DNA from 3 places in the Bacillus sp. TL12 genome. Region 2 is predicted to be linked to each of the others. Evidence: predicted binding sites of a transcription regulator. Region 2 holds the regulator's gene; each other region holds the start of a gene.
What was found. The regulator Rex, encoded in region 2, represses fermentation and respiration genes when NADH is low (regulators of the CRP and FNR family bind a similar motif). The targets are predictions, from matches to a motif close to TTGTGAAATATTTCACAA.

Region 1 (10,778 bases), on a different contig from region 2:
TCACCTGAAGATTATTATGAACGTTGGATTCCAGGCACATTTATCCGTTTATTGCGTTTTGGGGCAGCTATAATTTCTCTTTTTGTACCTGCTTTATATATTTCTTTTATCTCATTTCACCCTGGATTGATTCCAACTAAGTTAGCTATTTCAATCATAGGAGGACGAGTAGGGGTTCCGTTTCCTGCAATTATAGAAGCGCTGTTTATGGAAATAGCCATCGAAATTTTACGGGAAGCAGGATTGCGTCTGCCTAAACCGATTGGTTCAGCGATGGGGATTGTCGGTGGATTAATCATTGGAGAGGCTTCAGTACAGGCAGGGATTGTTAGTCCAGTTATGGTCATCGTAGTAGCAGCAACCGCTATTTCCTCGTTTGCTCTTTCACATTATAGTGCAGCAATTCCACTGCGTATTCTTCGTTTTGTAGCTATGTTTTGTGCTGCCATATTTGGATTATATGGGGTCATTTTGTTTTTTCTTTTCATATGCAGTCATGTAGCGAGATTGAAGAGTTTTGGTGTGCCCTATGCCAGTCCAGCGGTTCTTTATCGATTTAGTGATTGGAAAGATTTCGTGATTCGCATGCCACTTCAGATGATGAAACGTCGTCCGAAAATGTTGAATCCGAAAGATTCAATAAGAAAAGGAAGTGAAGAGTGATGATTACTGGCCCGAAAGATCGAATTCCTACTTCCCAAGCAGTTGTCATTCTTATTAATTATGTACTTGCAGTAGGAATTCTCACTCTGCCTAGAACAGCTGCAGAGAAAGTCAAGACACCAGATGTTTGGATAACTGTTATTGTCGGGGGGATAATTGCGATGGTTGTAGGGGTAATCATCGTTAAATTAAGTCAACAGTTTCCTGGAAAAACTTTTTATCAATATAGTCAAGACATTGTAGGGAAATGGGTGGGAGCGTTACTTAGTCTACTCATTGTAGGCTACTTTGTTATGCTTTCCTCATTTGAAGTTAGAGCGCTAGGAGAAGTAACAAGTTTTTTTTTATTGGAAGGCACCCCTGGGTGGGCTATTATCATGCCATTTATGTGGGTAAGTATTTATTTGAACTTAGGCGGTATAAACTCGATAGCTCGCCTATTTGAAATAATATTTCCAATTACAGTCTTCATTTTTTTGCTGACTTCCTTTATGAGTATAGGAATATTTGAGTTGGATAATCTCCGTCCTGTATTAGGGTTAGGAGTTATCCCCGTATTAAAAGGCATAAAAACAACAACTCTCGCATATTCAGGAGTCGAAATCATGTTGCTTCTTTTGGCATTTATGAAACAGCCATTCCAAGCTGTAAAAGTCGTTCTCATCGGAACTACTATTTCTTTAATCTTTTATGTCGTTACAGTTGTCATGGTGATAGGAGCGTTTTCAGTTGATGGGGTGTTAATGAGAACCTGGCCTGCAATTGATCTTATGCGAAGTTTTGAAATTCCCGGTTTAGTATTTGAACGGTTTGAGTCTTTATTACTCGTGATATGGATTATGCAAATCTTTGCAACTTATACAATCTGCTACTATGCTGCTTCTTTGGGATTGGCACAGCTTTTTAACAAGAATAGTCACTCATTTATGTATGGGCTTCTTCCGATTATTTACATCATTGCTGGTATGCCGAAAAACATTAATGATTTATTTAAATTTGGGGATATGATTGGCAATGCAGCGCTTGTATTATTCGGTATCTTGCCACTGCTTCTCCTTGTAATTTCGAGATGGAGGAAGAGGAAGAATGAACCGAAGTGCGAATAATATACGGCTTCTTTTCGTTGTATCATCTGTTCTTTCGCTTCTAGCTCTTACAGGATGTTGGAGCAGTCATGAAATTGAAGAGATAGGTTTTACAGTAGGTTTGGCATTTGATAAAGGGAAGGAGACGAATGTTGAGAAGGAGATAGAAGCAAAAGGTGGGGGATATCGGAAAAAGAACCTTGTAACATCAACCTATCAATTTGTTAAACCACAATCATCATCAAGCGGGGGAAAAGGTGGAGTGTCACAACAAAAACCTTACACGAATATTTCTGAAACTGGAGATTCTCTTCATCAATCGATTCGTGAAGTTGCATTAAGAAGGGAACGCCCTATAAAATTCAATCACACGAAAGTGCTTGTTGTTAGCGCAAACCTTGCACGTACGTACAGTTTGAAACAATTACTGGATATATATATTCGTGATAATGAGATGAGACCAAGTTGTCTCGTGCTAATTAGTAAGGGGCGAGCGAGCGAGACATTGAAATCGAAAGAAGAAGGAGAAATTCCAGCGTTCCGTTTAAGTGGAATTACAGATAATCAATATAGATCATCGCGGATTTTACCTCCTATGCCGCTTGCTAAATTGCCAGGAAAGATAGAGTCAGGAGCTAGTTTTCTTTTGCAAAATGTCATTTCGATAAATGGAGAAGTGAAATTTGCGGGAGCTGCCGTAATCAAAGGAAAGACAAAAAAGCTACGTGGTTTTTTGAATGAAAATGAATTAGAAGGCTTAATGTGGATAACCGGGAAAGGGAAAAGCGGTTTGGTAAGAAGTTTTGATGAAGAGACAGGAAAGCCTATCATGTATGAAGTGAAAGCTATGAAAAGTAAAATTCAGCCTCACGTTAAAGGGGATAATATCTCTTTTAATGTAGACATCCAATCAGAGGGACGGCTATCTGAAAAGCGGACTGTTTCGGGAGACCCTTTTGAAAATAAATTTCTAAAAAGTATAGAAAAAGCTACGGAACAAGAAGTAAAGCGACTGGTGAAACAGGTGTTAAAAAAAATTCAAAAAGAATATAAGGCCGATGTAGCTGGATTTGGTAACAAATTAGAAATTGAGTATCCAAAAGTATGGAAAAAGGTTGAAAAAGATTGGGATAAAACATTTAGTAAGGTTCCAATCAAATATAACGTAAAGATAACAATCCAAGACTATGGTGCGGAAGGATCTTAGAACGAAGATTCCTTATCTAATATTGTTTTATCAAATAAGAAAAATAAAACCAATTGATTTTCTCCTCATTATCTGCCAAGCTTAAGAAGATAAAATACTTCAGAGAAAGAAATGTATAGGTGAAGAATATGATCGAAATCAAGACTTCCACACTTAGCGATGGAGAATTTAATAGAGGGGTATTCGCAACACGTGATATAAAAAAAGGCGAGCTTTTACATGAAGCGCCAGTGATCTCTTATCCGAATGAACAGCATGAGTTTATAGAGAAAACGTTACTTGCTGACTACGCATTTGAGTATGGAGTGAATCATACGGCAATTCTTTTAGGTTACGGTATGTTATTTAATCATTCTTATACGCCTAATGCGACGTATGAGATCGTTTTTGAGAATCATACGTTTAAATTCTTTGCTTACAAGGATATAAAAGCAGGGGAAGAGATTCTAATCAACTATAATGGTGACGTTGATGATGATGAGTTGTTATGGTTTGATAGAGAAAAAGAGGAAAATGATAAGTAATCAAGCGCAAAAAGGGCACATTCGATTGGATGTGCTCTTTTGTATGGAATAAAAATCAATTTTTTTGAAACCAAATCGTCCGTTTATCTATCTAATAAGTGAAAGGAGGGATACGATGAATGAAATCAAATTAGTCAAAATTCAATTAAAATAATATGAAAAAAAGGATGCCTTTAACATATAAAGAGGCATCCTTTTATATTACAAGAGCCTTACACTTTTGCAATATCTATTGTTGATGTGACAAAATATAGACATTTTTATCAGTTTGAAAAGTTCCTTCTTTAACCATATTTTTTCACATTGACATGCGATATAATAGAGTTTTGTAAAGGAAGAGATTAGATTTAAAATTTTTCTACCTTAAACTTGGTTATATCGGAAAATTTTTGAAGGTAAAGTTTTCTTCTCGATTTTTTGATAAGATAGAGACGGAAGCTATCTTACTAAACTATTTAGGTAATCTATGTGGTGGCCGATTACCTACTTATTTTCAGCATGGCATTACATGTAGAGAAGTAAATAAAATTGTAAGCGAAATGGAAGAAAATAAGAAGAGTAGTTTGAAAATGCCAGAACTATCGAGAAGGTAGGCCATTAATTATTAATAGAAATAGAGGAATCATAGAATGGATATGCAGAAAGTATATGAATATTTAAATACAATTTTACCAAAAGAACATGTAAAACAAGATGAGATGTTAAAGAATCATACGCATATAAAAGTAGGAGGAAAAGCAGATGTATTTGTTGCCCCTACTACTTATGATGAAATTCAAAAAGTTGTAAAGTATGCAAACCAATATAATGTTCCGATTACGTTTTTAGGAAATGGTTCTAATGTTATTATAAAAGACGGTGGTATTCGCGGGATTACAGTAAGTTTAATTCATATTACAGATGTGACTGTGACAGGAACAACGATTGTAGCGCAATGTGGTGCGGCGATTATTGATGTATCACGAATTGCGTTAGATCACTGTTTAACAGGACTTGAATTTGCTTGTGGTATACCTGGTTCAGTTGGCGGAGCGTTATACATGAATGCCGGTGCATACGGCGGTGAGGTTGCATATGTGTTAACGGAAGCTACCGTAATGACAGGTGATGGAGAGTTACGTACTTTAACGAAAGATGACTTTGAGTTTGGTTATCGTAAAAGTACGTTTGCTAAAAATCATTACATTATACTTGAAGCGAAATTTGAACTTGCAGAAGGTGTACGTGAAGAGATTAAAGAAAAGATGGATGATTTAACATTTAAACGTGAATCAAAACAGCCTTTAGAGTACCCTTCATGTGGTAGTGTATTTAAGCGCCCGCCAAATAACTTTGCTGGTAAGCTTATTCAAGAATCAGGACTGCAAGGAAAGCGAATTGGCGGCGTAGAAGTCTCAGTAAAACATGCTGGATTTATGGTAAACGTTGATGATGGGACGGCGCAAGATTATATCGATTTAATTCATTTCGTGCAAAAAACAGTTGAAGAAAAATTCGGTGTGAAGTTAGAAAGAGAAGTAAGGATTATTGGAGAGGATATACAATAATCTTTGAAATTAAGGCGTATAAAAATGTGAATTATTTCAAAATAATGATTGGTTATTATTGACAATGAATTTTAAATTCAATATAATGGCTAATAATTTAACATATGAAATACGTTGAAAGAGCCCAGTAGCAGTTTGTCACTGTTATCGAGAAAGCTAGGGGTTGATGGAACCTAGCACAAACAAACTTGTGAATTACACTCTGGAGTATCTTAGGTAATGCTAAGCGGAGTAGCAAACGATATGATTGCTAAGAGTGGTATGAATAGCTATTGTGCTATTTGTGCAATCTGGGTGGTAACACGGTGAATAATCGTCCCTATGTCTATTGTAGACATAGGGACTTTTTGTTTAAAAATTTTTAAGGGGATGGGAAGAAATGAATATTATTGATGAATTAGAATGGCGCGGTGCTGTGAATCAACAAACAGATGAAGAGGGGTTACGCAAGTTAGTAGAAGAGAAAAAGATCTCCTTGTACTGCGGCGTAGATCCAACTGGTGACAGTATGCATATTGGACATTTAATTCCGTTTATGATGATGAAACGTTTTCAGTTAGCTGGACATCATCCAGTCATTCTAATTGGAGGGGCAACAGGAACAATTGGTGATCCAAGCGGGCGACAAACAGAGCGTCAATTGCAAACGTTGGAACAAGTACAACATAATGTGGATGCATTAACAGCGCAAATGAAAAAGCTATTCGACTTTGGTGGCAATAGTGAAGTGAAAATGGTAAATAACTACGAATGGACACATCAAATCAATATTATTGAGTTTTTACGCGACTACGGTAAAAACTTTAGTATAAACAGTATGTTAGCGAAAGATATCGTAGCAAGTCGTCTAGATACGGGTATTTCATTTACGGAATTCACATACCAAATTTTACAAGCAATGGATTTTCATCACTTATACAAAGAAGAAGGTGTCCAATTACAGATTGGTGGTAGTGATCAGTGGGGGAATATTACGAGTGGTTTAGATTTAATTCGTAAACTAGAGGGGCATGAAGCAAAAGTATTTGGCTTAACAATTCCATTATTATTAAAATCAGACGGTACGAAGTTTGGTAAATCAGCAGGTGGAGCCGTATGGTTAGATCCTGAAAAAACGACGCCATTTGAATTCTACCAATTCTGGGTGAATACAGATGATCGTGATGTGGTTAAGTACTTGAAATACTTTACGTTCTTAACGAAAGAGAGAATTGATGAATTAGCAGTTAAAGTTCAAACAGAGCCACATAAACGTGAAGCACAAAAAGTGTTAGCGGAGGAAATGACCAAATTTGTTCATGGTGAAGAAGCGTTACTGCAAGCAGTAAAAATTACAGCAGCGTTATTTAGTGGGGATATTAAATCGTTAACTGCGGATGAAATTGAACAAGGTTTTAAAGATATGCCAACTTTCCACGCTTCGAAAGAAACAAAAAATATCGTCGAGTGGTTAGTTGATTTAGGAATTGAACCTTCTAGACGTCAAGCGCGTGAAGATATTAATAATGGAGCCATCTTGATGAATGGAGATAAAGTAACGAATGTGAATACAGATGTTACAGCGGAAAATTCATTCGATGGAAGATTTATTATTATTCGTAAAGGTAAAAAGAATTACAGCTTGGTGAAATTAGGAGAATAAAGTTTTGTGATAGGGTAGAAGTGAGGAGAGAGCCTCGCTTCTACTTATTTATACACAATTTCGCCATAAAAAATCAGTAAATTAAGATTATTTTAAAAGGTGTATCTATTCTTTTTGCCGAATAAAAATAATATAGATAATTACGGACAAAAAAAGCCCTGACCGTTACTATGCATGGGCGGACTCTCTTTCATCTAAAAAGAAAGTTTGTATGTCGGATGTTCAATTTGTGCTTATAAATAATACTCATAGTGATCTATATAAATGTCTTTGTTTTTTTTAGATAAATCGTTGCCACGAAGAAAAAAAGAGCCTTGTACTCATTATCTCTTTTTGTTTGAAACATGGCATGGGGCAAAAAAAGGCTCTGACCGCTACTACGCAAGGGCGGATACTCTCTTCCACCCAAAAAGAAATGGTTTTGGATTTAAAAAAGCCCGAATCATGATTCGGGCCAGTAATCGGATTAGTAAGCTAAGCTGAATAATCCTTTAATGTGTGATAAGTAACGAACGTTACTTGCTTCTTTCATTAATGATGCTGGTAGGCCTTTAAGTGGAGTATTGCTTGCTCCGATTGTAGCAACAGCATCTTTGCGTCCTAGACTTGCAAGTGTTCCAGAGTTTACTGGTGCGAACTCTTCGAATGCTTTGCCTTCTAGTGCTGCGTATAAGTTGTATCCAATTAACTCACCCATTTGCCAAGCGATTTGTGCAGTTGGTGGGTATGGACGTCCGTCTGGAGCGAAGACAACAGCGCTGTCTCCAGCAACGAATACGTCTTTGTGAGAAGTAGATTGTAGGTATGCATCAACTGTTGCACGACCACGGTTTACTTCAAGACCTGATTCGCCGATTAATGGGTTACCTTGTACGCCGCCTGTCCAAACGAATGTGTTAGCAACAAGTTTTTGACCGTCTTTTAAGTCGATTTCATTGCCAGCAACGTTTGTTACAGGAAGACCTGTTAAGAATGTAACGCCGCGTGCTTCTAAGCTAGTAGTTGCACGTTCGATTAAGTGGTCTGGCAATACTGGAAGGATTTTTGGACCTGCCTCAACAAGAAGAAGTTTAACTTCTTTTGGATTTACGCCGTGGCTTTTTGCAAGTTTAGGCATAATGTCAGCAAGCTCACCAACTAGCTCAACGCCAGTTAATCCGCCACCACCGATTACGATTGTAGCATCAGCTTCGTTTTTCGTTTTAGCGTATTCACGAATACGGTCTTCAACGTGTTTGTAGATTTTGTTTGCATCAGCAGCAGATTTTAATACCATGCTGTTTTCTTCTAGTCCTGGAATACCGAAGTAAGCAGTTTTACTTCCTAAAGCAACTACAAGTGCATCGTAAGATAAAGTAGTGCCGCCAGCTAGTTTGATTTCTTTGCTATCAACTGAGAATGACTCAACTGTTGCGATTTTAAGATCGATATCTTTACCTTTGAAAAGCTTTGTAAGTGGCATTGCAATTGCTTGCTCAGACACGTTACCAGCTGCAAGGCGGTGTAGTTCAGTGATGATTTGGTGTGTTGGGTATTGGTTAATCACTGTAACTTGTGCTTCTGATTTGCTGTAATATTTACGTACGTTTAAAGCGGCAAGAAGGCCGCCATAACCAGCGCCTAAGATGACAATTTGTTTTGACATAGTATGATATCCCCCGTCTTTACTAATTGTTGTTATAAGTTAAATTATTTATTGTTACGTTCTGCACTAATTTGAAGATAAGCATTTACAAAGCGGAACATTTTTTGTGCTTGTGGGTCTTTTAGTAATTTTAATAGACCGAATAGGCCGATAACTTCGTTGCTTTCGTCAGCACGATCTTTCGCTTCGATTGCAGTTGCAGCCATGCTTTTCACTGTATCTTTTACAGGTTCTACAAGCTCTTGGATTGCACCAACAGTGTCGCTTTTTAATACTTCATCAGTAGCAACAGTTTGAGCGAAGTCATAAGACTTAGTTAAAATGTTAACAAGCTCAGTTAATTTTGGAAGCTGTTCCACTAGTGTTGTTAATGATTCTTGTACCTCAGGTTTTAACAACTGATCAAGTACATCAAGTTGTCCTTGGCTAGCAGAAATTTGTACAGTTTCTTGTTCTGGCTTTGTTTGGGTCATAGTTTCTGGCATCTCCAATTCTCCTTTACGATAGCAATACTCTTATTTTTGATAAGTAAGATAGTAAACGTTTGCGAAACTTTATACAAAGTTTCACAAAACACAATAAAATGCCTTTAAATTTATGACAGCAAGTAAGCTGAAAACATAAATCTAAAACCACAATGTCTTACCTATTATTTATGAACTGTCCGATACATGGCTTGTCCGCATAATGGAAAGTTCCCTTATCGGAAAGTGTATATAATATATATCCTATATTATATACTATATACACCTATGTTAACATAAAAATGATTCCTAATTATTTGATATTGAGCGTATAACCTAGTACTGACAAGGAATGAAAGCGCATAAATTATTTTGTTTAGATAAGAAATGTACATATATATAAAGAGAAAAAGGAAAAAATGGACAAATTTATGTTCATTTTTTCCTTTTTCTTATTGTTCATCCTCTGTAATTAGCATCGATGTGTTACCGTTCTTTTCAAGATGGCACTCTCCCCATGTGCAAAGGGAATCGAGAATTGCTTCTAAGGACCAACCATAGTCGGTAAGCGAGTACTCAACTTTTGGTGGTACTTGGTTATATACCTTCCTTTGAATAACTCCATCTTCTTCTAATTCACGCAATTGTTGCGTGAGCATCTTTTGTGTAATGCCAGGCATTAAACGTTTTAATTCACTTGTTCGTTTTGTCCCTTTTGTTAAGTGACAAAGAATAACGACCTTCCATTTTCCGCCGATTACTTCTAAGGTTGCTTCTACAGGAATATTGTATTTCTTCATATATTACAACCCCTTTAACGAGTCTTTTATAGTTATATGTTACTTTTTAGTGCCTATAGTACTTAAAAGTACGTACTGTTTTTTATGTTGAACATGTTTCATAATAGCATACGTAAGAGGCAAATGAGTAGTACGTTACTAAAAGGTGCCTATGTTACTTTTAGATACCTATCGTACTTTCAAGTGCGTTCTTTCAAAAAAGAATGAAACCATTCATAATAGCAGTTATGAGCAGTAAAACTGTTTTTATTAGAAGATAAAAAGGCCTTTTTATCATACTATTATGATTGGATTTCTCGTATTAAGGAGGAGTTCAATTGAGTTCATATACAGTACCTTCTTCTGGTGTTCAAACGACTAGAGGAAGTATGTTTGCTTTATTAGCATTAGCGATTAGTTCGTTTGGCATTGGTACAACTGAATTTATTAGCGTCGGTTTATTACCATCTATTTCGAAAGATTCGCATGTTTCTGTTACAACGGCTGGTTTAACCGTTTCTTTATATGCGCTAGGAGTAGCATTCGGCGCTCCTGTCTTAACGTCGTTAACAGCTAGTATGTCACGGAAAACGTTATTAATGTGGATTATGATTATCTTCATTATTGGTAATAGTATTGCAGGAATGGCAACAAGTTTTGGTGTACTTCTTGTTGCGAGGGTTATATCTGCATTTGCTCACGGTGTATTTATGTCGATCGGTTCAACGATTGCGGCAGCTCTTGTACCGGAAGATAAACGTGCTAGTGCGATTGCTTTTATGTTCACGGGTTTAACCGTTGCAACCATTACAGGTGTACCGATTGGAACATTTATTGGTCAACAGTTTGGCTGGAGAGCTTCGTTTATGGTTATTGTGGCAATTGGAGTTGTTGCTTTAGTAGCTAACGGTATGCTCATTCCACCGAATTTACGAAAAGGTGCATCGGTATCTTTTCGCGATCAATTCAAGCTTGTAACAAATGGAAGACTGTTACTTGTTTTCGTTATTACTGCATTAGGATATGGCGGGACATTTGTGACGTTTACGTATTTGTCCCCATTATTGCAAGAAGTAACAGGCTTTAAAGCAAGTACAGTTACAGTCATTTTGTTAGTGTATGGGATTGCGATTGCAATTGGGAATATGATTGGCGGTAAGCTATCTAATCGCAACCCAATTCGCGCATTGTTTTTTATGTTTTTCATTCAGGCAATTGTGTT
Region 2 (10,778 bases):
ATACAGGCTTTAATACATCATCCCCTGTGAATAAAAAGTTACCGAGTATCGTACGAATTTCTTTTTCCGGCTCTAGCGGATAATCATCCCATAATTCATTTAAAACACGCTTAGATGATGTTAAGTTTGCTTGTTCTTGATCATAATATCCAATAGATACATTTGAACCGAAAGAAACTTCACCGCTTAGTGTGTTTAATTTATTCACAATTGATTTTAATAATGTAGATTTTCCAATACCATTTGGACCGACTAATGCAACGCTATCACCACGGGTTAAGCGCATGTTTACATGTTCAATGATTGGTTCTTTGTCATATCCGATAGAAACATCTTTTACTTGTAATACGTCGTTTCCGCTTTGTTTTTCGATATCAAAGTGGAAGGATGCAGATTTAGAGTCACCTAATGGCCGAGTTAGTAATTCCATTCTGTCTAACTGCTTTTGACGACTTTGTGCACGTTTTGTTGTAGACGCACGGGCAATATTTTTTTGGACGAAGTCTTCAAGTTTCGCAATTTCCTCTTGTTGTTTCTCATAACGTTTCATTTCTTGCTCATATAGTGCAGCTTTTAAATCTAAATATTTACTGTAGTTACCAACATATCGTCTGCTTTCTTTATTAGAAATTTCATATACTTGTGTAACAAGTTTATCTAAAAAGTAGCGATCGTGGGACACGATTAAAATAGCGCCAGGATAGCCTTGTAAATATTGTTCAAGCCATGTTAATGTATCAATATCTAAGTGGTTTGTTGGCTCGTCCAAGATGAGTAAGTCTGGTTTTGTAAGCAGTAACTTCCCAAGAGCAAGTCTTGTTTTCTGTCCGCCACTTAACGTAGAAATTGTTGTTTGGTGTGTTTCCACTGGAAAACCAAGTCCACTTAAAATGGAGCGAATATCTGCTTCATATTGGTAACCGCCTTGATCTTTGTAGTCTAACTGTAGTTGATCATAATCAGCGAGTAATTTCTCGTACGTAGCAGTATTTGAAAAGTTCTCTTCCTGCCCCATTTCGTGCTCTAGCCTTCGAAGTTTCTTTTCCATTTGTTGCAGGTGAGAAAAGACAGTAAGCATTTCATCCCAAATTGTTAAGGTTGTTTCTAAGCCAGTATTTTGGGCTAAATATCCGATAGAGACATCCTTTGGTTTTATAATTTCTCCGCCATCGTGAGATAGTTCACCAGCAATTATTTTTAATAATGTAGATTTTCCAGCACCATTTCGACCAACTAGTGCAATACGATCTCTTGTTTGAACTTCCAATTTAATGTTTGCAAGAATTGTTTCAGCACCGTATAATTTTGAAAGCCCATTCACTTGTAATAAAATCAATGTTTTCACCTCAAATAATTTCTTAACTTTGCCATGTTTATATTTCTCAATCATACTAAAAATAGTGTATAGTTTAAAATAAAGAGAGAAGTCTTCTCTCTATTATACAAGGAAAGTCATAAGTGCTAAACTTATGTATTTGTTTTAAATCTGTGAACAAAGATAGGAAGAGAGGAGAGGTTACATGGATCAGCAAAAGATTCCACAGGCCACTGCCAAACGATTGCCTCTATACTATCGATTTATCCAAAACTTATCTCTTTCTGGTAAGCAACGTGTTTCATCGGCAGAATTGAGTGAAGCTGTAAAGGTAGACTCAGCAACAATTCGGAGAGATTTTTCATATTTTGGAGCGTTAGGGAAAAAGGGCTATGGATATAATGTAAATTATTTATTATCGTTCTTTCGAGAAACGCTTGATCAAGATGATATAACACGTGTAGCACTTATTGGAGTGGGTAATTTAGGGACCGCTTTCTTACATTATAATTTCACTAAAAATAATAATACAAAGATTGAAATGGCATTTGATGTTAATGAAGAGAAAGTTGGAAAAGAAATCGGAGGAATTCCTGTATATCATTTGGATGAATTAGAAGATCGTTTAACAAATGAGATACAAGTGGCAATATTAACAGTACCTGCTACCGTTGCACAAGCTGTAGCAGATCGATTGGCTGAAACAAATGTACACGGAATTTTAAATTTTACACCGGCGCGATTAAATGTGTCAGAAAATATAAGAATTCATCATATTGATTTAGCTGTAGAATTACAAACACTCGTTTATTTTTTGAAAAATTATCCACAATAAAACGCAGAGGAAATCCCTCTGCGTTTTATTGTTGCTTTTTCTTTGTAAATTTGACTAAGATAAGTCGAAGTGCCAAATTAAAATCAATTGTTGCCATAGCAGCAAACAGCAGTGTCCCAAAGTTCCAAATTGTATCTGTAACGTTCGTAATTGCGAAACGTGTGAAGACACATCCAAGAAGGAAATACAGTGCTGCCATGAACAATGGTGAGTTCCTCATATTTAAAATCCTCCGATAAATCCTTGCATTTTTTCTGCTTGTTTAATCATTTCTTGTATTTGTTCGTTACTTACTAGTACTTGAGTTATTGCGACTAATGTATTCATGGCAACGTGAGCCATAATAGGAACGATGATTCGTTTTGTTTTCACATATAGAAAAGCGAAAACAAGTCCCATGGAAGTGTATACTAACAAGTGTGTAAAATCAAAGTGAATTGCTGCGAAAACAAGCGAACTAATAATTGCCGCGATAAAGAAATTAAATCTTTTATAGAGAGTTCCAAATAAAATTTTTCTAAAGACAATCTCTTCTAAAATAGGGCCAATGATTGATATAACAATAAGAAACCATGGAGTAGCTCTTGCTATTTCCATCAAATCTTGTGTGTTTTGAGAACCAGGATTAATCCCTAATAATCGCATTTCAATATTAGCTGCAAGTATTTGAGCAAACATAGCTAAAAAGAAACCAATAAAAATCCAGCCGATTGTCGCAGGAACACTAGCTCGCTTCGTATCTAAATGTCTATCGCGAATATCGGTTCTAAGTAGCCAAAGTATAATACATAATGCAATGAAAAAGCTGATGATTGACCAGTGACCAGCCATGATTTGCATTTTTTGCTCTCGTGAAACTGCCATATTATCATATAGCCCTGTTTTGAAAAGGAGCCATATTCCAACAATTCCCGATAGTTGCATCAGAATATATGTAACTATAATCCACCAATATTGTTTTTTCAAATGGGTTAACCATCCTTTCTAACTCTAGTTTATGAGATAAGGCGAGATAACATGTAAACATCCCGCTGTGGGATACGTAATAACCGTTTGGATTATGATTTTTTTGTAAATCTTTATTTGAAAATGAAATAGATAACAGGAAAAAGCAGTGCCTATAGAGAAAATAACTTATGGCATCTTTCATATTGTAACATACGATAAGTGGAAAAGCCGATTCATATATCGCGTGCCTTCTTAATAATGGTTATAAGGGAGAATTATTTTTTAGAAAGGCGTATAGAAAAAGTTTATCTAGTAATTTGCGAAAAAATTATGATTTTTTTACTTGCAAAAGAAAATTAGATTATTTATTATTATAAGTGTGTTAGCACTCGTGGTCTTTGAGTGCTAATAAAGAAAATTTACATAGGAAAATGAGGAGGTTATTGTTCATGCTAAAGCCATTAGGTGATCGCGTTGTAATTGAGCTTGTTCAAGCAGAAGAAAAAACAGCAAGTGGTATTGTATTACCAGACACTGCAAAAGAAAAACCACAAGAGGGTAAAGTTATTGCAGTAGGTACTGGTCGAGTGCTTGAAAATGGTGAGCGTGTTGCTTTAGAGGTAGCAGCAGGTGATCTTATCATCTTCTCAAAATATGCAGGTACTGAAGTGAAATATGAAGGTACAGACTACTTGATTTTACGTGAAAGTGACATTTTAGCAGTTATCGGTTAATTATATACATTTTAAAAATCCAAGGGGGTCAATTATTATGGCAAAAGATATTAAATTTAGTGAAGAAGCACGTCGTTCGATGCTTCGTGGTGTCGACACTCTTGCAAACGCAGTAAAAGTAACACTTGGACCAAAAGGTCGCAACGTTGTACTTGAGAAAAAATTCGGTTCACCACTTATTACAAATGATGGTGTAACAATCGCGAAAGAAATCGAATTAGAAGATGCATTCGAAAACATGGGTGCAAAATTAGTAGCAGAAGTTGCTAGCAAAACCAATGACGTAGCTGGTGACGGAACAACAACTGCAACTGTATTAGCACAAGCTATGATTCGTGAAGGTTTAAAAAACGTAACAGCTGGTGCGAACCCAATGGGCCTTCGTAAAGGTATCGAAAAAGCTGTTGTTGCGGCAGTAGAAGAATTAAAAACGATTTCTAAACCAATCGAAGGTAAATCTTCTATCGCGCAAGTAGCTGCTATCTCTGCTGCTGACGAAGAAGTAGGTAAACTAATTGCTGAGGCAATGGAGCGCGTTGGTAACGACGGCGTTATTACTTTAGAAGAATCTAAAGGCTTCACAACAGAATTAGATGTAGTAGAAGGTATGCAATTTGATCGTGGATATGCATCTCCTTACATGATTACTGATTCTGACAAAATGGAAGCAGTCCTTGATAACCCATACATCTTAATCACTGACAAAAAGATTTCTAACATTCAAGAAATCTTACCAGTGTTAGAGCAAGTGGTACAACAAGGTAAACCACTTCTTATCATTGCAGAAGATGTAGAAGGCGAAGCGTTAGCTACATTAGTAGTAAACAAACTTCGTGGTACATTCAATGTAGTAGCTGTTAAAGCTCCTGGATTTGGTGACCGTCGTAAAGCAATGCTTGAAGATATCGCAATCTTAACTGGTGGCGAAGTAATCACTGAAGAACTAGGTCGTGACTTGAAATCTGCTACAGTTGCATCTTTAGGACGCGCTGGTAAAGTTGTTGTAACAAAAGAAAACACAACTGTAGTTGAAGGTGTAGGAAGCACTGAACAAATCGAAGCTCGCATCGGTCAAATCCGTGCGCAATTAGAAGACACTACTTCTGAATTCGATCGTGAAAAATTACAAGAGCGTCTTGCTAAACTTGCAGGCGGCGTAGCGGTAATTAAAGTAGGTGCAGCAACTGAAACTGAGTTAAAAGAACGCAAACTTCGCATTGAAGATGCACTTAACTCAACTCGTGCAGCAGTAGAAGAAGGTATTGTTGCAGGTGGCGGTACTTCACTTATGAACGTATACACTAAAGTAGCTTCTATTTCAGCTGAAGGTGACGAAGCAACAGGTATCAACATTGTACTTCGTGCATTAGAAGAGCCAGTTCGCCAAATCGCAATCAATGCTGGTCTAGAAGGATCTGTAGTTGTAGAACGTCTAAAAGGCGAAAAAGTAGGCGTTGGTTTCAACGCAGCTACTGGCGAATGGGTAAACATGCTTGAGTCTGGTATCGTAGACCCAGCAAAAGTAACTCGTTCTGCACTTCAAAACGCAGCATCTGTTGCAGCTATGTTCTTAACAACTGAAGCTGTAGTTGCTGACAAACCAGAACCAAATGCACCAGCAATGCCTGACATGGGCGGCATGGGCATGGGCGGTATGGGCGGCATGATGTAATTTCATCCGCTGGCGGAACATCCATCTCTATATAGAGGTGGATGTTTTTTTTGTTTTTTCATTTATATATCCATTTGAATTTTTCAATCTAGAAGTAAGTCGCGGTTATGAAAACAAAAGAAGATCTCCACTCGTTTTCTCTTTCTGTTTTTACGTGGCATAGCGCTAAAACAGGTACTGACCGCTTCTACTCGTGAACGGATCCTCTCTTCCATCTAAAAGGAATGGTTTTGTGTTAGTTTTTCAATCTGTATTTATATAGAAGTGGATGTATATGAAACCTCTATATTTATAGTGAAGAAAAGTTTTATTGTACAAGGAAAATAATTTCTGTAGAATTTTGTCGCTTTCTCTCTTGACCATATCGATACTTCATTGTTAGAATCTAGGAAGATAATATAAAACAATCCTTCATATATCCTCAATGATATGGTTTGAGAGTCTCTACCGGGTTACCGTAAACAACCTGACTATGAAGGCAGTGCGTCTTATATTTATAAAGAGCGGAATACTATCTTTATAAAGTCAGACCCCTGCCTTTTCTTTGTTATGAGACTGAGGGCGGAGGACTGGCTTTTTTTATTATATTGGTAATGCTTTTTGCCAAATTGGTGAAAATATTTATATACGAGAACTAACGTTGGGGTGATTATTTTGAAGAAACAGCACGATACGATTATCGTTTTAGATTTTGGGAGTCAATACAATCAGTTAATTGCACGTCGAATTCGTGAGTTCGGTGTATACAGTGAACTTCATCCACATACAATTACTGCAGAAGAAATTAAAGCAATGAATCCAAAAGGGATTATTTTCTCTGGTGGACCAAACAGTGTATATGGTGAAAATGCATTCCACTGTGATGAAAAAATCTTTGAATTAGGCTTACCGATCTTTGGTATTTGCTACGGCATGCAGCTGATGACACAACACTTTGGTGGAAAAGTAGAACGTGCAAACCATCGTGAGTACGGAAAAGCAGTTCTGAAAGTAGAGAACGAATCAAAATTATATGCAAACCTTCCAGAAGAGCAAGTTGTATGGATGAGCCATGGTGACTTAGTAACAGGTTTACCAGAAGGTTTCGTAGTAGATGCAACAAGTGAGTCTTGTCCAATTGCTGGTATGAGCAATGAAGCGCAAAAATTATACGGTGTACAGTTCCACCCAGAAGTACGTCATTCTGAGCACGGAAATGATTTAATCAAAAACTTTGTATTCGGCGTATGTGGTTGTTCTGAAGGATGGAACATGGAGAACTTTATCGAAGTAGAATTAGAAAAGATCCGTGAAACAGTTGGCGACAAAAAAGTACTATGCGCACTTAGCGGCGGTGTAGATTCTTCTGTTGTAGCAGTATTAATTCATAAAGCGATCGGTGATCAATTAACATGTATTTTCGTTGACCACGGTTTACTTCGTAAAGGTGAAGCAGAAGGCGTTATGAAAACATTTAGCGAAGGCTTCCACATGAACGTTATTAAAGTGGATGCGAAAGAACGCTTTATGAATAAATTAAAAGGCGTTGAAGATCCAGAACAAAAACGTAAAATTATCGGTAACGAATTTATTTACGTATTTGATGATGAAGCTTCTAAATTAGAAGGAATGGACTTCTTAGCACAAGGTACACTGTACACTGACATCGTTGAAAGTGGTACAGCAACTGCACAAACAATTAAGTCTCATCATAACGTTGGCGGACTTCCAGAAGATATGCAATTCAAATTAATTGAACCATTAAATACGTTATTTAAAGATGAAGTACGTGTATTAGGATCAGAACTAGGAATTCCTGATGAAATCGTATGGCGTCAACCGTTCCCAGGTCCAGGACTTGGTATTCGTGTATTAGGTGAAATTACAGAAGAGAAATTAGAAATTGTTCGTGAATCTGATGCAATTTTACGTGAAGAAATCAAAAAAGCAGGCTTAGACCGTGAAATTTGGCAATACTTCACTGCACTTCCTGGCATGCGTAGTGTAGGTGTTATGGGTGACGAGCGTACTTACGACTACACAGTAGGTATTCGTGCAGTAACATCTATCGATGGTATGACAGCTGACTGGGCACGTATCCCTTGGGACGTATTAGAGAAAATCTCTGTACGTATCGTAAACGAAGTAAAACACGTTAACCGTATCGTGTATGATGTAACGAGTAAGCCACCAGCAACAATCGAGTGGGAATAGAATAAGGTTTATTCGCTTAAAGGGAGATCCATCTATGATTTTATGCATAGATGGATCTTTTTTAATCTATTTATACGAACGAAAATATGTGTTTGTGTAAAAATGTTCGCTTTTAGATTGACATATACCTGTGTGTGAGTTAATATGAGTATGTAATTGATGCGAAAAATGAATATTACAGCCGTCGTATAATATCGGGGATATGGCCTGAAAGTTTCTACCTAGCTACCGTAAATGGCTTGACTACGAGGCGTTTGTATAAAGGTTAGGGGAAATCTACCTTTGTTTATAGAACGCTTCCATGTATACGCAATGGAGGCCTTTTTTATTTTTATAGATAAAAGAGGGTTAGGGAGGATTACGACGAGTAATCATATAACGGGGGAAACGTAGGATGAAACGTTATTTTCAGTTTGATGAACTCGGCACGAATTATAAAACAGAGTTCATTGCGGGGTTAACGACATTTTTATCTATGGCTTATGTACTTTTTGTCAATCCTGCTACACTGTCACTGGGAAATATTAAAGGGTTACCAGCTGGAACAGGAATGGATCCAGGTGCGGTGTTTGTTGCTACTGCATTAGCAGCAGCAATTGGTTCACTCATTATGGGAATTTTCGCGAAATACCCAATCGCTTTAGCTCCAGGTATGGGAATCAACGCATTCTTTGCTTATACAGCAGTGTTAACAATGGGGATTCCGTGGCAAACTGCGATTGCCGGAACATTAATGTCAGGTATTATCTTTATTATTCTTACTGCTTCTGGTATTCGTGAAAAAATCATTAATGCCATTCCAGCAGAGTTAAAGTTTGCGGTAGCGGCAGGTATTGGTTTGTTCATCGCCTTTCTTGGGTTTCAAAATGCCGGAATTATAGTGAAGAATGATGCGGTCCTTGTTGGATTGGGGGATTTAACAAAGGGTACAACATTACTTGCGATTTTCGGTGTAGTAATTACAGTGATCTTGATGATTAAAAAGATAAATGGCGCGGTTTTTTACGGTATGATTCTTACAGCGATTCTTGGAGTAGCAACAGGGTTAATTGATACACCAAAAGCTATAGTAGGTGCAATCCCGAGTTTAGAACCTACGTTCGGTGTCGCTTTCCAGCACTTCGGAGATATCTTTACTGTTCAAATGGCGATTGTTATTATAACGTTCTTTTTCATTGATTTCTTTGATACAGCGGGTACACTTGTAGCGGTTGCGAACCAGGCAGGATTAATGAAGAATAACAAATTACCACGTGCGGGAAAAGCGTTATTTGCAGATGCGATTGCAACTGTAATTGGTGCGATTCTGGGTACATCTACAACAACGTCTTACATTGAATCGTCTGCAGGGGTAGCGGCAGGAGGACGTTCAGGATTTACAGCAGTTGTAACAGCAGGATTTTTCTTGCTAGCACTTTTCTTCTCGCCATTACTAAGTGTCGTAACTGCGGCTGTAACGGCACCAGCATTAATTATTGTTGGGATCTTGATGGTTTCATCTTTAGGTGAAATTGATTGGAAGAAGTTCGAGATTGCAGTACCAGCATTCTTTACGATTATTTCTATGCCACTTACGTATAGTATTGCAACAGGGATCGCGATTGGATTTATTTTCTATCCGATTACAATGGTTGTAAGTGGTCGACGTAAAGAAGTTCATCCAATTATGTATGTTATGGGAGTTTTATTTGTACTATATTTCATCTATGTTCGTCAATAAAGGGGGTTTTAAAGGTCTAGACTAAGGGGAGTCTAGACCTTTTTTGCGTCTTCAGAAAATCTTAAGGATTTCAGAACGTTTTTCTTCAGAAGTTTTTTTATAATAAGAAATAGGGATTTTAAAAGTTAGGGGTGATATTGTGGCTCAAGAAACAATACTTGTTGTAGATGATGAAAAAGAAATTCGGGATTTAATTGCGATTTACTTAAAAAATGAAGGATATAAAGTATTACAAGCTGGGGATGGGGCAGAAGGGTTAGATATATTAGAGAAGAATGAAGTGCATTTAGTTGTGTTAGATATTATGATGCCAAAAATTGATGGGATCCATATGTGTATGAAGGTAAGAGAAGTAAAAGAGATGCCGATTATTATGTTGTCAGCGAAAACACAGGACATGGATAAAATTTTAGGATTAACAACAGGAGCGGATGATTATGTAACAAAACCATTTAATCCGTTAGAACTTGTGGCACGGGTTAAATCACAATTGCGTCGATATATGAAAATGAATGGTTTTGTTGTTCAAAATGAAAACGAGATTGAAGTTGGGGATATGAAAATAAATGTCTCAACACATCAAGTAACTGTGATGGATAAAGAAGTGAAATTAACCCCAAGAGAATTTTCAATTCTAGAATTGCTAGCTCGTAATGTTAGTATGGTCTTTAGCGCAGAGCAAATTTATGAAAAGGTTTGGAACGAACGATCCTTTCAATCTGATAATACTGTGATGGTACATATTCGAAAAATCCGTGAGAAAGTCGAAGAGAATCCGAGAAAACCGCGTTATATTAAAACCGTGTGGGGAGTGGGGTATAAAATTGAGAAAGATATTTAGGCCGATTACCTATGTATACGAGAAAATAAAAGGATGGATTAGAAAAGGGATAAAAAGTGTTAGACGGAGTATTCGAATTCAGCTTATTACTACGTTTACTGCCTGTGCATTATTAGGGATTTTTGTATCGACAAAGATAGTGGCGCCTATTTTTGAGGATTCAAGTCGAAATGCTGAAATTAATTATAGGGATGGCATGGAGCAAATTAATCGTAAAGCTCAAAGTACAGCAGAAATGATGGTTACGGAAAATAAGTTAGATGCTTTGCAAAATATGATAGAGTTAGAAAATCAAAACTTAGAACAGGGACATGAAGCTTTTAAAATATTAATTACTGATGAAAGTGGTAAGGTTCTGTATAAAACGAAGCAGGCACAAGAGGAACAAATTAATTTGCATAATACAATTCGCAATGCGACATCATTTGCTATCAATTATTCAAATAATAATGATATTGAAAGGTCGAGAAAAGAGTTTATTACTTTTTCACCTATTACAATTGAAGATAAGAACTTATAT
Region 3 (10,778 bases), on a different contig from region 2:
CCATGTCTTCAATCCGCTTCCAATCATACGGATATCGCTCCCATAATTCATGACAAAACCGTTCATTAATCTCTTCAATAATCATATAGATCCGTGGTAATAACGATTTAAAGATATGAATCGGCCACTTCTCAAGCGCTTCTGACAATGTCGTATGGTTCGTGTAAGAAATCGTCTGGGTCGTAATATCCCATGCTTCTTCCCAAGAGAGTTTTTCTTCATCTAGTAAAATACGCATGAGCTCTGGAATCGCAAGGACCGGGTGTGTATCATTAATATGAATTGCAATTTTCTCATGCAAATTGCGAAGCGTCCCATTTCGCTCTCTATGCATGCGAACAATGTTTTGTAAGCTTGCAGATACAAGAAAATACTGTTGTTTTAACCGTAGTATTTTCCCTTCATCATGCGTATCATCTGGGTATAAAAATTCTGATACCACTTCTGTTTCGCGTTTATATTTCAAAATATCTTTACAGTTTTGCGGGAAAGGAACTGGTTCTGCATTCCAAAGACGAAGTGTGTTCACAGTATCTGTTTCATACCCAACAACCGGAACATCATAAGGAACCGCCATAATGACTTCCGCATCAGTATGACGAAATTCTAAACGACCATTGATTTGCACAGCTTCCACTTGTCCGAAATAACTCACTTCCACAGCTTGATCATGTCTCCTGACTTCCCATACATTTTCATGCCGAAGCCACTGTTCAGGCAACTCCACCTGATATCCATCGACAATTTTCTGATCAAATAAACCATGCTTATAACGAATACCACATCCGTGTCCAGGAAGATTTAAAGATGCCAATGAATCAAGAAAACAGGCTGCAAGGCGGCCAAGTCCTCCATTACCAAGCCCTGCATCCGCTTCACTTTCTTCTAATTCTTTCAAGGAAATTCCAAGTTCTGAAAGACCTTGTTCACATACATCTCGTATTCCTAAATTTAGTAAATTACTACCAAGCAAACGGCCAAGTAAAAACTCAATAGATAAGTAATACATTTGCTTTTGATTCCCTGCCCGGTACCTTTCATTTGTTGTAATCCAGTGCTGATTCATATACTCACGTACCATATGTCCAAGTGTATTATACTGATCACGACTTGTAGAATCTTTGAAACTTTTTCCATACATCGTTTCTAGTTTTTCTAAAAAAGCTGCTTTAAAGCTTTCAACATGAGTAAACATTTTTTCACCACCTAAGAGTGTTTCAGCAAACTTTTATATAGTTCCTTGTATTCAAGAGCCGACTTTTTCCAGCTATAATCTTCTGTCATCGCCTGCTTTACAAGCTGATCCCATACCGGTTTATTATGATAATACTTCAGCGCACGACGAATCGTATGTAACATGTCATGAGCATTAAAATTTCTAAAACTGAAGCCATTTCCAGTCTCCATTTTCTCATTATAAGACTGAACTGTATCATTCAATCCTCCAGTCTCTCTGACAATTGGAATAACACCATACGCCAGTGCAATGAGCTGTCCAAGTCCACACGGTTCAAATAGTGATGGCATTAAAAACAAATCACTACCTGCATATACTTGATGTGCTAACTCTTCATTAAAACCAATATACACTTTTATTTTTTCTGGATACTCATATGCCATCCACTCGAAAAATTGCTCATACTCAGAATCTCCTGATCCTAAAATGATACATTGTACATCCTCTTCCATCATTTCATGAAAGACAGTACGCACTAAGTCGAGACCTTTTTGTTTTGTTAATCTCGTTACCATTGAAATGATTGGTGTATCTTCTTTTTCTGGCAAACCAAAGTAACGCTGCAATGCACGTTTATTTTCTTGCTTATCATATAGCGACTCAGCATCATACTGCGCAGTAATAAATGCGTCTGTTTTCGGATTATATACGCTCGTATCAATGCCATTTACAATCCCGCTCAGCTTATCATTATATTTACGCAACAAACCATCTAGTTTTTCACCAAAAAATTCGTATTGAATCTCTTCCTTATATGTCGGACTAACTGCTGTAATGCAATCTGAAGCGATAATGCCACCTTTCATAAAGTTAACGTTCCCATAGAATTCAAGCTGTTCACTATGAAAATATTCATCACCAAGCTCCAATAAATCATGCATAACTTCACGTGGAAATACACCTTGGAACTGCAAATTATGAATTGTATAAACGGTTTTAATATGTTCATATAACGGGTTGTCCCTATATTTTTCACGTAGTAAAAAATTCACCATCGCTGTATGCCAATCGTGACTATGAAGAATATCCACTTCAAAATCTAAATGCGGCATACACTCTAACACCGCTTTAGAAAAGAAAGAAAAACGTTCTCCATCATCATAATGCCCATACAGAGAATCCCTTTTAAAATAATACTCATTGTCGATTAAGTAATACGTAATCCCATCTTGCTCCCCTTTTAAAATACCGCAATATTGGTTTCGCCAGCCAAGCTGAACATGAATTACCTTATGAAGCGTACATGCTTCTCGTAAATGCTTAGGGATAAGACTGTAGTTTGGAAGTATAATCCGGACATTTACCCCTAATTTTTTCAATTCTTTTGGAAGTGCCCCCGCAACATCTGCTAAACCTCCTGATTTAATAAACGGTACGCATTCTGATACTGCAAATAAAATATTCACGTGTTGTTCCACTGCCTGAAAAGCGTGTACATCTCGGGCCGCCCTTCTTACAGCTTCCTCCCTTCAAATTTTAAATTCATATCATGATGAGCCAGTGAACCTAATTCCACTGGCTATATGGCTCTATTTCAATTTTCCTACATAGAAATTTCGGCTATGAAACCAAAAGAAGTCCTCCACTCGTTTCCTCCTTTTGGTTTTAACTCGGCATGGGGCCAAAAAAGGCCCTGACCGCTTCTATCCATCGCCGGATTCTCTCTTCCACCTAAAATGAAGGTTTTTACCAGTTTTTAATTCTCAAGAATAACTAGTAACATTTTGACTTTGGATACTCCCCTTTTCCACAACATGTGGATTATCAGGTGTTCCTGTTAAAATCACACCATCCTCAATCTTAACATCCTTATCAATAATAACACCGTCTAATATACAATTATCTCCAATTTGGCTCTTTTGCATAATGATGCTATTTCGAATAACGGAACCTTTCCCAACTTTAACAGAACGAAATACAACACTGTTCTCAACTTTCCCTGCAATAATACTTCCATTTGCAATCATTGTATTTTTCACCTTAGCATCTTTCATATAACGTGTTGGTGGTTCATCTTTTACTTTTGTAAAAATCGGTGCTTCTTTCGTAAATAACTGTTTCCAAATCGAAGGCTGCAAAATCTCTAAACTATGTTTATAATAACTTTCAATCGAATCGATCACCGCTACATATCCCATATGTTCATATGTTCCAATGTACAATGATTCCCCCCGCTTTTCTCTAACAACATCAAATAAACTATAATGCTCCATATCTTTATACGTTTCAAATAAATCTAATAATAACTGTTTCTTAAGCACATAGGTTTGCAGGGGAACTCCTTCATGACACACTTCCGTAATATCTGCTTCTGTATGTATATGTCTTTCTAACACTGCTTGAAAATTTATCGCTGTGACAAGATGACTATTTGTAATGACAACGTACTCTTGTCTACTACGTAGAAAATAATCAATATGTCTTCTAAAATGAGCGAAAGAACCAAACTCATCTTGATCACATTGGCAATTCGGAGGAAATAAAAATAAGCCGTCACGTTTTCTATCTAAATCCCATTGTTTTCCTGATCCGAGATGATCCATCAAGGAACGATTTTTATGACTTGTAAAAATCGCAACGCTATGAATATGAGAATTAACCATATTCGAAAGCATGAAATCAATGAGACGATAACGTCCTCCAAATGGTAGTACAGCTAGTGAACGGTGTTCTGTTACTTTCTTTAAAGAAGGAAAGCTCCCCGTTGCATTAATAATTCCTAACATTGATTCTCCCATGTATCTCATCCCCTTTTGTCTATTTGCCTTCTGCGATTAATACAATCTCATCTACATTTTTTTCTGATCGAATTACGGTATTATCCTCAATTACCATCCCTGAGCCAACAATCGCCTTTTCAATCACAACATTTTTTCCAATTCGAGCCCCTGGCATAACAACGGAATCAATAACTAGGCTACCTTTTCCTACCGTTACACCTTGGAATAAAACAGAATGCTTTACATCTCCCTCAATAACGCATCCTTCATTTATCAATGACTCTTCTACTTTGGCATCCTCAGCTATAAATTGTGGTGGTTCATTTGGGTTAACTGAGTAAACGCGCCAATCACGATCATTTAGTTGCAATAAAGATTCATCACGAAGCAAGTCCATATTGGCTTCCCATAAACTTTTAACCGTTCCAACATCTTTCCAATATCCTTGGAACGGATAGGCAATTAATTTCTTTCCTTCATCTAGTAAAAGAGGAAGGACATCTTTTCCGAAGTCATTCGTAGACTCTGGATTTCTTGCATCCATCTCTAAATATTCTTTTAAGATTGCCCAATTAAAAATATAAATGCCCATCGAGGCAAGATTGCTTTTTGGGAACTGGGGTTTTTCCTCAAACTCAACAATCTCCATCTCTTCATTCGTATTCATAATTCCAAATCTACTTGCTTCGTCCCAAGGTACTTCAATAACAGAAATCGAAACATCTGCTTCTTTTTCAATATGGTAATCTAACATCTTACTGTAATCCATTTTATAAATATGATCCCCTGATAAAATCAGAACATATTCAGGATCGTACTGATGCAAATAGTTTAAGTTTTGATAAATCGCGCTTGCTGTTCCTGTATACCATTTCACTCCTGAAGATTCCGAGTACGGGGGCAATACAGTCACGCCGCCATTCACACGGTCTAAATCCCAAGCATTACCGATTCCAATATAACTATGAAGCTCAAGTGGCTGATACTGTGTTAAAATTCCAACCGTTTCAATACCAGAGTTTGCACAATTACTTAAAGTGAAATCAATAATTCGATACTTGCCACCAAATGGAACAGCTGGCTTTGCTAAATTTTTTGTTAAGGCACTTAAACGGCTACCTTTTCCTCCTGCTAGTAACATTGCTACGCACGTCTGCTTTTGAACCATCTTGTTTTTTGCTCCCCTTTCTCGTTTTCACTGGTCGTAAAATAGATACACCAAATGGTGGAATTGTTATTTCTACATGAGCTTCTTGATTATGATACGGCTCTCCTATTGCCTTCAGACGTTTTTTATTCACCTGTCCTGAGCCTCCATATGTTACATCATCACTATTTAAAATCTCGTTATAATACTGGAATGCTGGTACGCCCACTTTATAGTTTTCGTACACAATGTTCGTAAAATTACATACAACGACAAGGATATCTTCATCCTTATCTCCTTTACGAATAAACGAGAAAATACTTTGTTCTCTATTATCAGCATCAATCCACTGAAATCCCTCCTGCGAATGATCCAGCTGCCAAAGTGGCTTAGAGCGCTTATACAATGCTATGAGCACTTTAAAGTAATCATGCATAGAACGATGCATTTCAAAATCATGCAAATTCCAATCTAGATCCTCAAGATCTTTCCACTCATCAAACTGACCAAATTCTCCGCCCATAAAGAGCAATTTCTTCCCCGGATGCGTAAAGAAATACCCATATAATAAACGAAGCTGTGCAAACTTTTCCCAGTAGTCTCCCGGCATTTTGTTTAACAATGATTTTTTTCCGTGAACGACTTCATCGTGAGAGAGCGGCAATATAAAGTTTTCAGAGTAAGCATATAGCAAAGAAAACGTCATTTTCTCATGAATATATTTCCGGTATTCCGGCGCACACTCCATATATTTCAGTACATCATTCATCCAGCCCATATTCCATTTATAATTAAACCCTAGTCCACCTTCATAAGTTGGAGCGGTCACAAGCGGCCAAGCTGTAGAATCTTCTGCAGTCATCAAAAATTTTTCATCCTCTGCAAATACGGCCTCATTTAACTCACGTAAAAAGGAAACCGCATATTCATTACTTTGCTGCCTGCCTTCTTTTTCCCAATACAGCATATTCGCAACCGCATCAACACGAAAGCCGTCGATATGATAATATTTCATCCAAAACAATGCATTTGAAATTAAAAAATTTCGTACTTCCTGTTTCCCTAAATCAAAATTTACTGTTCCCCAAACTTGATTCTCCTGCACATCCAAATCTTTATATTCATAGGTCGGTGCACCATCAAACAAATACAAACCATGAGCATCTTTACAAAAATGCCCTGGTACCCAATCTAAAATGACACCGATTCCATATTTATGACATTCATCGACAAAATACATGAAATCATGCGGTGTACCAAAACGACTTGTTACCGCATAATATCCAGTCCCTTGATATCCCCAAGATCGATCATACGGGTGTTCAACAAGCGGCATAATTTCAATATGAGTAAATTGATGCTCCGCTACATAGGGAATGAGCTCCTCTGCCATTTCTCGGTACAAGTACAAAGAGCCATCTTCTTTCTTTTTCCATGATCCAAAATGCAATTCATAAACTGTCATTGCTTCTTTATAAACTGATTTTCTTTTTTTCTTGCGGAACCAATTGTTATCGTTCCATTTGTATCCCCTTATATCAAAAATAACAGATGCCGTATTTGGTCTTACTTCTGCGTAATTTGCATAGGGGTCTGCTTTTAAAATTGTTTCTCCACTTTTGGTTTCAATCGCATACTTATATATTTCGTTTTCTTCCAAATGTGGTATAAACAATGACCAAATACCCTTTTCTGTCATTTGTATCATCCGATGCCCTTCAACATCCCAATCATTAAAATCTCCAACTACACTCACAACTTTTGCATGAGGAGCCCATACTGTAAATCGTACGCCTTGTATTTCATCCTCTACTGCAAGATGCGCGCCAAATATGTTATAGCTCTCATAACACTTCTTTGAATGAAATTCATACAAACTCTCTTCTATACAATTTGTTACACTCAATATGTTCACCTCACTAAGATGACAGAATTTTTATTACTTTGTAAACATTCGCCGAAAAACTGAAATATCCTTGTGTATTTTTAAATAAATATACGTTTTTTCGTGGGAATTAAAGGTAATATTTAAATTTTTGATAAAATATATCGAATTTTGACGAATATTCATTGAAAGCGTTTTATTTGAGATCATTATTTCACTTGTAATAATATAAGAAAAAAGCACTCTATTTTCGTATAGAGTGCTTTTTTCTATAAACGGCCCTTTTCCAGCAAAAGGGGTATATTTGGGGGATATACAAGGGAACTGGAAAAGGAATTTATACTGCTTTATATAAAAATTCAGAAGCCGGAAGCAGCTTCCTGCTTCTGAATCATTTATCAATTCTATTAAAGTACTGGTGCCATTGTTTCTTTTAATACTTTTACAGAGTGAGCGAATTTCGCTTTTTCTTCTTCGTTTAATTCAAGCTCAACGATTTCACGCACACCTTCGCGGTTAATAACAGCTGGAATACCTACATAAGCGTCTTTCTCACCGTATTGACCTTCTAGGTATGCAGATACAGTTAGCACACTGTTTTCGTTGTTTAAGATTGCTTTTGTTACACGAAGTAGTGACATACCGATTCCGTAGTAAGTTGCACCTTTACGCTCGATAATGTGGTAAGCTGCATCGCGTACATTTACAAAGATTTTATCTAAATCATCTTGGTTGTATTGTTCGTTGTTCGCTAAAATTGTTTCTAATTTTTGTACACCTACTGTAGTGTGGCTCCATACTGGAAGTTCAGTATCACCATGCTCACCAATAATGTATGCGTGAACGTTACGTGGATCTACATCTAAGTAGTCACCTAGCATATAGCGGAAACGAGCAGAGTCTAAAGTTGTACCAGAACCGATTACACGCTCTTTTGGTAATCCAGATTCTTTCCAAGTTACGTAAGTTAAAATATCAACTGGGTTAGTTGCGATTAAGAAAATACCATCAAATCCAGTATCCATAATACTACGAACGATTTGTTTAAAGATTTTTGTATTTTTCTCAACTAAGTCTAAGCGAGTTTCACCTGGCTTTTGTGGTAATCCAGCAGTGATAACAACTAAATCTGCATCTTTACAATCTGCATAGCTACCACTCCAAACTTTTGTTGGTGATGGAGAGAATGGTACCGCATGGCTTAAGTCCATTGCTTCTCCTTCTGCTTTTGCTTCATTTACGTCAACAAGTACAAATTCCTCAGCTACACCTTGGTTGATCATTGAGTAAGCATAACTACAACCTACAGCTCCTGTTCCTACTAATACTACGCGATTGATACCTTTTTTCATGGTAATTTCCCCTCTCTATTGTTCACATTTATTATGATTGTTTAAGTAATTAATTAAAGTACTAATTTAATGTTGTTTAACTTCCTTACACACATATTGTAGCACGAATCATTGTGAATTTATTCACAAATTATGACCTATTTGTGAACTTTTTCACATATAGGAGAAAGTTATCATAATAGGTATGGAATCAATCTCAATGTAAACCTTTTCTTTAGATTGTGAAAACTTATTTTCGTGTAATACTACATAAAAAGCTATTCTTTCGATAGCGTTTCTAGAAAGAATAGCTTTTTATTCAAGACCTTATCTTATTTCCGGCATTAAACGGGTAGAAACTCCAATTCGATTCCATGCATTAATAGTGACAATCTGCATAATGATTTCAGCAATTTGTTTTTCTTCAAAGTATTTTCTTACTTCTTCATATACTTCATCAGGAACATGGGTTTCCGCTACTAATGTAATTGCTTCCGTTAAAGCAAGCACCGCACGTTCTTCCTGCGTAAAGAATGGTGTCTCACGCCAAGCATTAAGCGCATAAATACGTTGCTCTGTTTCCCCTAGTTTTCGCGCATCTTTCGTATGGAGATCAATGCAATACGCACATCCATTAATTTGAGAAGCCCTAATTTTAATTAGCTCTTTCAATATCTCATCGATACTTGTAGTCATCAAGTATTTTTCTAATCCCGCCATTGCCTTATAACCTTCTGGATTTACCTTTCCCATTAAAAATCTCGTTTCCATTGTATATTCCCTCCATCAAATCAAATTAGTTTGTACTTTGACACCAGGATATTTAACAAGATTTTTCATGTATTATTGAAAATCAATATCTGCCGTAAAATATTTAATTCCCAACAGAAACTCTAATAAACAACATGCATAGCATCTTTTTTATATCCTGTCACTTATAAGACAAATTAGCTGTTCCATTTGTGACAAAATACAAAAAGAGATCTTAAAATAAAGACCTCTTTTTTCAATTTCATGCTATAGAACTGGAATATGCTTTAATTTATCAGGATTGACTATAATATAGATTCTTCTAATAGATTCTCCACTTTCATTCCACTCAAAACATATGGCTTTTTCTGCACGTCCCTTATTCCTTGCTAAAATACCAAATTGACCATTTATTATAGTTGGGAGAACCTCCAATTGGAAGAATCCTCGTGAAGCAATAGCCTCCAGAAACATTTGAATACGTTGTTTACCCAGAATCGGAAATATAGCTGCACGCACTTTACCACCTCCATCAGTAACGAGGGTTGCATCTGCTGTCAGTAAATTAATAAATTCCTCAAAATCCCCTGTTTCTGAGCCTCTAATAAAGGTATGTATCATTTTTTCTGTATGATCCGATTGTTGTGGATGTACTGGTATTTCAGGCCGTATCTTCTCTTTGCAACGGCTGTAAATCTTTCGACAATTCGCCTCTGATTTGTTTAAAATCTCCGCTATTTCTCGATAATCGTACCTGAGAGCTTCCCTTAAGACAAATACAGCTCTTTCAAGAGGTGTTAAATTCTCTAACAGTACAAGAAATGCATAGGATACTCTTTCATTTTGAATTATAGTTTCCATAGGATTTAGCTTCATCGTATCTATTTCCGGTTCTGGAAGCCATTCCCCTGTATATACTTCTCTCTTTTTCTGAGCTGATTGCAATATATTTAAACAATGGTTTGTCGTCATTTTAATTAAATACGCCTTCTTATTTCTAAGTGATTCTTGGTTCACATGTTGACTTTTAATAAGTATATCTTGTGCAACATCTTCCGCATCACTAACAGAGCCAAGCAAGCGATAAGCAACAGCGTAAATCAACGGCTGATAGGTTCGATACAAGGTTTCAAAATCCATACCATCACTCCATTCTATAGTGTGTTTCAATATAAAAATATATGATTTGTTATATTGAAAAGATTATCTTTCTGTTACGAAAGATTTGTGTAATTTAGGAAAGTGGAAAGAGGTGATATTATGAAGAATAACATTCGAGAAAGTAAAAAAATAGCTATCCCCATACTTTGGATAATTTCGTTACTTATCGCTACACTACTCGTTTTTATAACAACAAAATTATATCCAACTATCAATTTACAGATTAGCATGATTTTATTCTTTATAATAGATATTGGATTTATAATCGCCCTTATTTTAGGAGTTATGACAAAGAAAACTAGTATAGTGATTTTCAGTGTTATATCTAATGGCATATTTTTTATACTGCTATCTATTTTTATTTTTTTACTATTAATTGCTCATGGAATTTCAGAACCGTGAATCCCCCCTTGGCTCTTTCCTGCACGTTCTTAAGGAAGGGCATTTCTGGTTGAGTACTGGTGAACACAAAAAAGAGATAGCAGACTATGCTATCTCTTTAAGTATGACCCGTACGGGATTCGAACCCGTGTTACCGCCGTGAAAG

Region 1: a site for Rex is predicted at 8,858-8,875, ahead of LOK41_RS18960 (DUF1641 domain-containing protein). Genes of this name have one in related genera too.
Region 3: a site for Rex is predicted at 8,453-8,470, ahead of LOK41_RS01965 (L-lactate dehydrogenase). Genes of this name have one in related genera too.

What each region holds. Positions count from the first base shown of each region.
Region 1 is NZ_JAJJBY010000023.1:2,986-13,763, reverse strand. Features, by position in the region: gene LOK41_RS19000 (spore germination protein) at 1-663, shown strand, start outside; gene LOK41_RS18995 (spore germination protein) at 663-1,769, shown strand; gene LOK41_RS18990 (Ger(x)C family spore germination protein) at 1,750-2,955, shown strand; gene LOK41_RS18985 (SET domain-containing protein) at 3,084-3,479, shown strand; gene LOK41_RS18980 (hypothetical protein) at 3,869-4,072, shown strand; gene murB (UDP-N-acetylmuramate dehydrogenase) at 4,109-5,026, shown strand; T-box leader at 5,132-5,350, shown strand; gene tyrS (tyrosine--tRNA ligase) at 5,406-6,668, shown strand; gene LOK41_RS18965 (NAD(P)/FAD-dependent oxidoreductase) at 7,135-8,313, opposite strand; gene LOK41_RS18960 (DUF1641 domain-containing protein) at 8,358-8,798, opposite strand; gene LOK41_RS18955 (winged helix-turn-helix transcriptional regulator) at 9,230-9,577, opposite strand; gene LOK41_RS18950 (MFS transporter) at 9,946-10,778, shown strand, end outside.
Region 2 is NZ_JAJJBY010000051.1:3,671-14,448, forward strand. Features, by position in the region: gene LOK41_RS25295 (ABC transporter ATP-binding protein) at 1-1,336, opposite strand, end outside; gene LOK41_RS25300 (redox-sensing transcriptional repressor Rex) at 1,521-2,150, shown strand; gene LOK41_RS25305 (YdiK family protein) at 2,176-2,370, opposite strand; gene LOK41_RS25310 (CPBP family intramembrane glutamic endopeptidase) at 2,373-3,116, opposite strand; gene groES (co-chaperone GroES) at 3,548-3,832, shown strand; gene groL (chaperonin GroEL) at 3,870-5,504, shown strand; purine riboswitch at 5,896-5,997, shown strand; gene guaA (glutamine-hydrolyzing GMP synthase) at 6,159-7,697, shown strand; purine riboswitch at 7,862-7,963, shown strand; gene LOK41_RS25330 (NCS2 family permease) at 8,092-9,417, shown strand; gene LOK41_RS25335 (response regulator transcription factor) at 9,557-10,258, shown strand; gene LOK41_RS25340 (sensor histidine kinase) at 10,242-10,778, shown strand, end outside.
Region 3 is NZ_JAJJBY010000002.1:652-11,429, reverse strand. Features, by position in the region: gene LOK41_RS01990 (glycogen/starch/alpha-glucan phosphorylase) at 1-1,195, opposite strand, end outside; gene glgA (glycogen synthase GlgA) at 1,207-2,643, opposite strand; gene LOK41_RS01980 (GlgC family sugar phosphate nucleotidyltransferase) at 2,941-3,975, opposite strand; gene LOK41_RS01975 (glucose-1-phosphate adenylyltransferase) at 3,995-5,125, opposite strand; gene glgB (1,4-alpha-glucan branching protein GlgB) at 5,073-7,010, opposite strand; gene LOK41_RS01965 (L-lactate dehydrogenase) at 7,397-8,341, opposite strand; gene LOK41_RS01960 (carboxymuconolactone decarboxylase family protein) at 8,648-9,091, opposite strand; gene LOK41_RS01955 (RNA polymerase sigma-70 factor) at 9,338-10,210, opposite strand; gene LOK41_RS01950 (hypothetical protein) at 10,331-10,633, shown strand; tRNA gene LOK41_RS01945 (tRNA-Glu) at 10,738-10,778, opposite strand, start outside.